DNA from 2 places in the Allobosea sp. RIT-PG3_2 genome. Region 2 is predicted to be linked to the other one. Evidence: riboswitches for the same ligand, from Rfam matches in the RefSeq annotation. Region 2 holds a riboswitch; the other holds the start of a gene.
What was found. A riboswitch is a leader RNA that binds a small molecule or an ion and turns the genes downstream of it on or off. The one in region 2 is predicted to bind thiamine pyrophosphate.

Region 1 (3,814 bases), on a different contig from region 2:
CCGTCGCCACTGCCCGGTCGGCGAAGGCGATCTTCAGCGCCTCGGCCAGCAGATGCACCGCGTCCGTCGAGCCGAAGCCGAGCGCGCCGATATCGTAGCCTTCGAGGATGTTGAGCATCTGCGTGATGTGCACGCCGGAGGAGGAAGGCGGCGGCGGGCCGACGATCTCATAGCCGCGATAGGAGCCACGGATCGGCTCGCGCAATTCGATGCTGTAATTGGCGAGATCGGTCTGATCGATCAGCCCGGCATGGGCAGCCATGTAGTCGGTCAGCGCCCTTCCGAGCCGCCCGCCATAGAGTGCCTGCGGCCCTTCTGCCGCGATCAGCCTCAGGCTCGCGGCATAGTCTGACTGGACCAGCCTTGTGCCGGGCTGGAGCGGCTGGCCGCCCGGCAGCAGCATTGCCGCAAGGCCGGGATCTTCAGCGAGATCGGCGGCGTTGTCGGTGATGCAGTTCGAGAGATAGGGCGTGACGACGAAGCCCTGCTCGGCCAGCCCGATGGCCGGCTGCAGCACCTCTGCCAGCGGCAACGTGCCGAAACGGGCGAGCGCCTCGCACCACCCCTTCAACGCGCCGGGAACCGCGACCGCCTTGGCCCCGATCAAATTCTCCCGGTCGCGCGTATCGCGCTGCTTGCCGATCTCGTCTGAGAGGCAATCGTACATGTCCGCCGTCGCATGGCCCGGCGCTGTCGAGAGATTGTCGATCACGACATGGCGGCCATCGACGAGGCGGATATGGCTCAGGCCGCCGCCGAGGATGCCGACCATCATCGGTTCCACCACCGTCAACGCGAACAGCGAGGCGACCGCGGCGTCGATCGCATTGCCACCGGCTAGCAGCATCTGCGCGCCCGCCGCCGAGGCGAGCGGATGATTGGTGACGACCATCCCGCGCGAGCCGGTGGCCGGCTTCTTCTCGCAGGTGAAAGAGGCGATGCGGGGCGGCGGAGCGGAAACGTTCATGGGCGGCACATCAACGCTTTTGCGGCCCGACGTCGAGCCTCTTCTTCGGCATGCGCGCCATGTTCGGGCCACTCACCCACAATCGGCGGCCTTGTGCCGGCAACGCTTGACAAGGCAGGGGCCGAGGCCCCACCTAAACCCTGTTCCCAGGGGGGCCTCGCTAGGAGGCTGAGATTCCGCCCGCGGGGCTTTCGAGCTCGGCAACGCGGTGACCCTCCGAACCTGATCCGGATCATACCGGCGTAGGGATGCGGGACAGGCGGCCATCGAGGCCCCGATTCCAGCTGCGCATGTGGTCCTCATCGCGATCGATTCCGTCCGGGCAAGCCGGCGGGTCGGGCAGGAGCGGGCTTAAGATGACGCAAGCCGAGATCATCGACGCGCTGTTGGCGTTCATCGCGCTCCCCGATGCGTCGGATGCCGAATTCGAGGCGATGGCGCTGAAGGTCTTCGCGTATCAGTTCCGCAACAACGAGCCCTACAAGCGCTTCTGCCTGCAGCGCGGCCGCACGCCGCTCTCGGTCAGGCGCTGGCGCGACATCCCGGCCGTGCCGATCACCGCCTTCAAGGACCTGACGCTGAGCTGCAGCCCGCCGGAAGCGGCCGAGCGCGTTTTCATGACCAGCGGCACGACGCAAGGGATACGCGGCCGCAGCTACCACCCGACGCTCGCCGTCTGGAGCCGCTCGATGCTGGTGAACTTCCGTGAGCGTTTCATGCGGGGCCGCGAGCGCATCCGCATGGGCATCCTCTTCCCCGACGAAACCACCCTGCCGAACTCCTCGCTCGCGCATTATCTCGGGCTCGCCCGACGCGAATGCGGCACGCCCGATTCGGAGGTGTTCGTCGGCTCGTCGGGTCTCGACCTCGACGGCCTTTTGTCGGCGCTGGAGCAAGCGGAGAAGAGCGGCGAGCCCTATGCCCTGCTCGGGGCGAGCTATTCCTTCGTTCCGGTGCTGGACGCGCTCGCGGCGAACGGCCGGCGCTTCGCCCTGCCCGAAGGCAGCCGCATCCTCGACACCGGCGGCTTCAAGGGCCAATCGCGCGAGCCGGGACCCGACGAGTTCTATGACGGTCTTAGCCTCGCTTTTGGCGTGCCGCGCTCGGCCTGCATCAACATGTACGGGATGACCGAGCTGAGCTCCCAGCTCTATGACGACGGCAATGCCGTCTGCCCCTCGATCAAATCCGGCCCGCACTGGATTCGCAGCCGCGTCGTCGATCCGCTGACCGGCACCGACCTGCCCGAGGGCGAGCGTGGCGTGATCGTCCATCACGACCTCGCGCATTTCAACTGCGTCTCGGCGATCCTGACCGAGGACGCCGGCGAGATCGTCCCGGGCGGATTCAAGCTGCTCGGCCGGGTCGATGGCGAGGCCTCGAAGGGCTGCTCGGTCGCGGTCGCCGAATTCCTGGCCGCAGCGCGAGGCTGATAGGGTGATCGAATATGCGGGCCATCTGCCGGGCCTGAATCGCGAGGCGCTGCGCTGGCGAGAAATCAGCCACAGCGCCTGGGGCGAGAGCGCAACCATCGCGCTGCCGGAGCTGGACGAGGCTCAGGCGGCTGCTCTCTGCGACCATGTGCGCGACAACGCCCGCATGCGGCTGAGGACGATGCCGGTCGCGCGCATCGTCGCTGCGATCGACGCCGTCATCGCGCGCCTGCTCCACCGCGAGCATCCGCTGCGGCGCAAGGCCGAGCATCTCCTGCCGATCGTCACCGGTTACGACCGCGAGACGGTGCGTCTCGGCCTCACGAGTTATCTGAAAACCTTCCGGCGCCCGCAGCTCCTGCGCTTCCTGGCCGAGGATTTCGCCAATCCCGCCATGCTCGACGGCTTCCAGCCGACGCCCAAGGGCGGCTACCTGCGCGCCCGCGGCCCGGAGCTGCTGCTGCATGTCTGGGCCGGCAATGTGCCGGCGCTTTCGCTCTGGAGCCTGATTTGCGGGCTGTTGGTCAAGGCCGGCACGATCGGCAAACTCGCCTCGGCCGAGCCGCTGACGGCGGGCTGGTTCGCTAGCCTGATCGCCGAGATCGACCCCGAACTCGGCGAATGCCTCGCCATTACCTGGTGGAAGGGCGGCGAAGCACCGGCCGAACCCGTTTTTCTGCGCGCGGCCGACACCGTGATGGCCTATGGCGGCAACGATACGCTTACGGCGCTGCGCGCCAAGCTGCCGATCACCACGCGCTTCCTGCCGCATGGCCACAAGATCGGCTTCGGGGTCGTCGCGCGCGAGGCGCTCGATAGCCGCAAGGCACCCGCGCTGGCCCGCCTCGCCGCTCATGACGTCGCCCGCTACGAGCAGCAGGGCTGCTATTCCCCGCAGATGCTTTTCGTCGAGCGCGGCGGGCGGGTCAGCCCCGCAGAATTCGCTCGCCATGTCGCGCAGGAACTCGCCGCCCTCGCCCATCGCCACCCCCGTCGCGCGCTTTCGCCGGCCGAATCCGCCTCCATCACGGCTTGGCGCAGCGCGCAGGAGATGGGCGCACTGAAAGGCGCCGCAGAACTCCTTGGCGAGCCCACCGATTCGTGGAGCGTCGCCCATGTCGAGACGCCCGAGGACCTGAGTCCGACAGGCCTCAACCGCACGCTCAAACTGGTTTCGGTCGACAGCCTCGACGAGATCCCGGCCCTCATCGCGCCCTATCGCAACTTCCTGCAGACGGCCGGGGTAGCCGCCGCGCCGGAGAGGTTGTTCCGGCTCGCGGAGCAGTTGGCTGAGGTTGGCGTCACCCGCATCGCCCCGTTCGACCGCATGACCGCCCCGGAAGCCGGCTGGCATCATGACGGGCGCTTCAGCCTGCTCGACTTGATCACCCTGACCGAGATCGAGCACGGCGCG
Region 2 (3,814 bases):
GAGCAGGCGCCCGCCGATGACGATGTCCTCTGTCGTGTAGGGGAAGACCTTGAAGCCGTCATCGGCGAGGATGCGGGCGGCTTCGACCAGCGCGATCACATCCGGCTGAAGCGTGTCGTCCTCGCCGATGACCTCGAGCTTGATCCAGTCGGTGCCGAAGACCTCGCGGGCCATCTGCGCCGTGGTCACCGCCTCTTTCACCGTGTGGCAGCCCGCTGTGTTCGGCAGCACCTTGACGCCGAGCTCGCGGATGAGCGCCCAGAACGCCTGCCCCGCCGCGCCACCGGACGATTCCCGGCGCAGCGAAACGGTGACGACCTCGACGCCGGAGCGCTTCACCGCCTCGGCGAGGATGGCGGGCGACGGATATTGCGCCGTGCCGAGGAAAAGCGGGTTTTGCGGCTCGAAGCCATAGAAGGATGCCATCTCAGCCTCCCTGCATCGGGGCGACGACCTCGATGCGGTCGCCGTCGTTCAAGATCACTTCAGCGCGCTTGCGAGCCGGCACGAAATCGCCGTTCACCGCCGTCGCGACGATGCGGCCGGCATAGCCGAGCTCGGCCAGCGCCTCGGCCAGCGTCTTCGCGGCGATCTCCTGCGGCGCGCCGTTAAGCAGCAAGGTCATGCAGCATCTCCGGTCGTGATTGCGGGTTCATCACGGCATCCGCCGCCATCCGCGCCATGGCGGGGCTGAGCAGGAAGCCGTGACGGTAGAGCCCGTTGACATGGATCACCCGGCCGCGGCGCGTCAGCCGCGGCAGGTTGTCGGGGAAGGCCGGGCGCGCATCGGTCCCGATCTCGACGACCTCCGCCTCACCGAAGGCGGGATGCAGCGCATAGGCCGCGCCGAGCAGCTCCAGCATCGAGCGGGCCGAGATGCGGCTGCGCTCGCCGCTCTCGATCATCGTCGCGCCGACCATGAAGATGCCGCCGGCCCGCGGAACGATGTAGAGCGGGATGCGCGGATGCAGCAGCCTTACGGGGCGCGACAAGCGGACCTCGTCGCTCTTCAGCAACAGCATCTCGCCCTTGACGCCGCGCAGATCAGGCAGGACGTCGCGCGCCGAAAGCCCCCGACAGTCGAGGACGATCTCGGCATCGAGATCGGCCGGTTCGACCGCGCTGTCGAAATGCACCGCCACGCCCTTTGCAAGGAGGCGTTCGGCCAAGGCCGCGATCGCCTTGCGCGGATCGAGATGCGCCTCGTCAGCGAAGAACAGCCCGCGCGAAAAGCGCCCGGCGAGATCGGGCTCCAGCCCAGCGATCGCCTCGCCATCGATCTCCTCGAAATGGCTGGTGCGCTGGCCGAAGCGGCGCAGCTCCGAGCGATCACGGCTCGGCGCGACGACGAGCGTGCCCCGGCGAACCACCCCGTCCGCGTGCCGCTCCCACCAGCCCGCTGCCTCATGGCCCAGCCGGATCACCGGCTCCTCGGCGCTTTCGCCCTCGCACCAAGGGGCGAGCATGCCGCCGGCATACCATGAGCAGGCTGCGGCACCGATGCGCGGGCCGCGCTCATGGATGGTGACCTGCGCCCCGCGCGCGACCAGTTCGGTGGCGCAGGCAAGGCCAACGACACCGGCGCCGACCACCGCGACGTTCATGTTCCGATAAGGGCTGGATGCAGCCGCCATGCTTTTCCCTGCTCCCGGGAAGGCAGCGGCCAAAGGCGCGAGCAGCTTTGTCTGCGAGCCGAAGACCGTTCCCTTCGCCGGCATTACCCGGATCAGGTGCGATGGGTTGGCGCGACGCGCACCTCTCAGCCTTTCGGCACCCCAACGGACAGACGCAATCTAATAAGCGGATCACCCCGGGGCAAGGCAAACCGACGCAAGACGCCGTTGCAACGAGCGCCGCCTGGAGGGGCGCCGCCCACCTAGCGCTCCCGTGCGAAGGAGTGCTCTGCGCCCTCTGCTGCCAACATGCACAGCGAACCCGAAGGAAGTTGTCGGCAAGGCTTGTCAAAGGGCGCTGCAATCGGGCATAGAGCCTCTCGCCGGAGACGTGGCCGAGAGGCTGAAGGCACTCGTTTGCTAAATGAGCATACCCCACAAGGGTATCGAGGGTTCGAATCCCTCCGTCTCCGCCACTCCCTCTCTAACATCCTGAAATCGCGTATTTACTTCCCGAGTCGCGACGGTTCTAACAAAACTGTCTCACAAAGCGCGCAACGGCCGGCTTTGGAACATCAGGGGCTGCTCGACAGAAAGTCGATGGTCCTGCGTCGTCAATTGATATTGATTCGATAGCCCGACCCGTCGAGCCAAGGTGTGTGATAGAGGCGAAACAGTTCGACGCTGGGCGATCAGCGCAGCAAGCGTTACGAGCTGCATGACAGGCCGCCGGACGGGCGGGTCACACACGCCACGACATTCGCGAGCACTCTCCCCAGAGCCGGACGTCGAGGCGGCTAAAATTCATGGCGACACATCGCTAGTCGCGAGCTAACTTAAAATCATTCCAATGAGAGACCCCTTTCCTCATCGAGCAGCAAACGAGACCCATGCCACTTCGTTCCCTTGTCGAGCCTGAAGAATTCGCCGTGTTGGAAGCAGGTTTCGAAGAGGCGTGGAGCGCGATTGGCAGCGATTCCATCTCGGATCCGCTCATGGTTTCCGCTCAGCGGGAACGTTTGGCTCACATCATCATCGGCCTTTGGAAGTCGGGCACGAGCGACCGAGCTGCACTGGTGTCGGGCGCAGTGCAGCAGTTCTTGGCCGTCGCCGAAGACACGCCGACCCCGTTGGATATTCGCGTCGATGTAACCGAAGATAAGCAAGAACATTGACCGCATGATGTCTCGCCTGCGGCAATAGCCCAAACCGGGTATCAATCGAGAACCCCTCGCCCCTTCAAGTGCCGGTGGGTTGGCCAGCGCGATGAGCGGGCACCTGCTATGATCCACCCTTGCCGCCGCCTAAATCTGTGTGCGCAGAAGGCCTGCCAGCCAGTCGGAGAATCTCTCGCTCATGGGTCTCTGTCGCCATTTGGTTATCGTGTAGGGTGTCGAGCGCTTCAGATCGGACAAGAACATCGCGATCTGATGGCGTGCGAACTCCCGATCGTAGAAATTGATGTTCGCCTCGTCGTTCAGGCGAAGGGCGCGCTCGTCGATGTTGGTGGAGCCTACCGAGGTCCAGACGTCGTCGACGATCACGAGCTTGCAGTGATACATCGTTGGCTCGAATTCATGGATCTTGATGCCGGCCTCGAGCAATTCTCCCCAAAAATGCCGCGATGCTTTCTGGACAAGGCGCGCATCGGTCCTCTCGCCCGGCACGATGATTTCGATGTCCACGCCGCGCTTTCTCGCCTCCAGCAATTGCTGTCGCGTGATCGCGTCAGGAACGAAATAAGGGGTGCCGATCCGGATGCTCTTTTGAGCCGCGGCAAGCGCCGTCATCAGCATGAGATGCATGACGTTGCGTTGATGAGTCGAGCTGACGACGACTTGGGCATCCAGCTGTCCATCGGGTTTGATGGACGGGAAGAACCGGTCTCCCATCAATAACTCGCCTGTTGCCTCGATCCAGTGTTCGGCGAACGCGGCCTGCAATTCCGAAACCGCGGGTCCTTCGAGCCGATAGTGATTGTCGCGCCACTCGGCCGCAGTCCTGGCATCGCCATTCCATTCGTCACCGATACCGACGCCGCCGGTGAACCCGATCCGGCCGTCGACGATGAGGAGCTTCCGGTGTGTCCGGTTGTTGATCCGGTCCAGCGTGCTCCATTTGACGGGACGAAATTTGACCACCTCCACGCCGGCCGTCTGCATTCGCTCTATGAGCCTCTCCTCCATCGGGATGCTGCCAAC

Region 1: another riboswitch for thiamine pyrophosphate. It lies ahead of AC2FAN_RS15355 (LuxE/PaaK family acyltransferase); the one in region 2 lies ahead of thiO (glycine oxidase ThiO).

Annotation. Positions count from the first base shown of each region.
Region 1 is NZ_JBXWCA010000004.1:437,588-441,401, reverse strand. Features, by position in the region: gene ggt (gamma-glutamyltransferase) at 1-967, opposite strand, end outside; TPP riboswitch at 1,106-1,234, shown strand; gene AC2FAN_RS15355 (LuxE/PaaK family acyltransferase) at 1,324-2,400, shown strand; gene AC2FAN_RS15350 (acyl-CoA reductase) at 2,405-3,814, shown strand, end outside.
Region 2 is NZ_JBXWCA010000001.1:867,188-871,001, forward strand. Features, by position in the region: gene AC2FAN_RS03905 (thiazole synthase) at 1-426, opposite strand, end outside; gene thiS (sulfur carrier protein ThiS) at 428-625, opposite strand; gene thiO (glycine oxidase ThiO) at 609-1,604, opposite strand; TPP riboswitch at 1,687-1,788, opposite strand; tRNA gene AC2FAN_RS03920 (tRNA-Ser) at 1,999-2,089, shown strand; gene AC2FAN_RS03925 (hypothetical protein) at 2,504-2,788, shown strand; gene cls (cardiolipin synthase) at 2,918-3,814, opposite strand, start outside.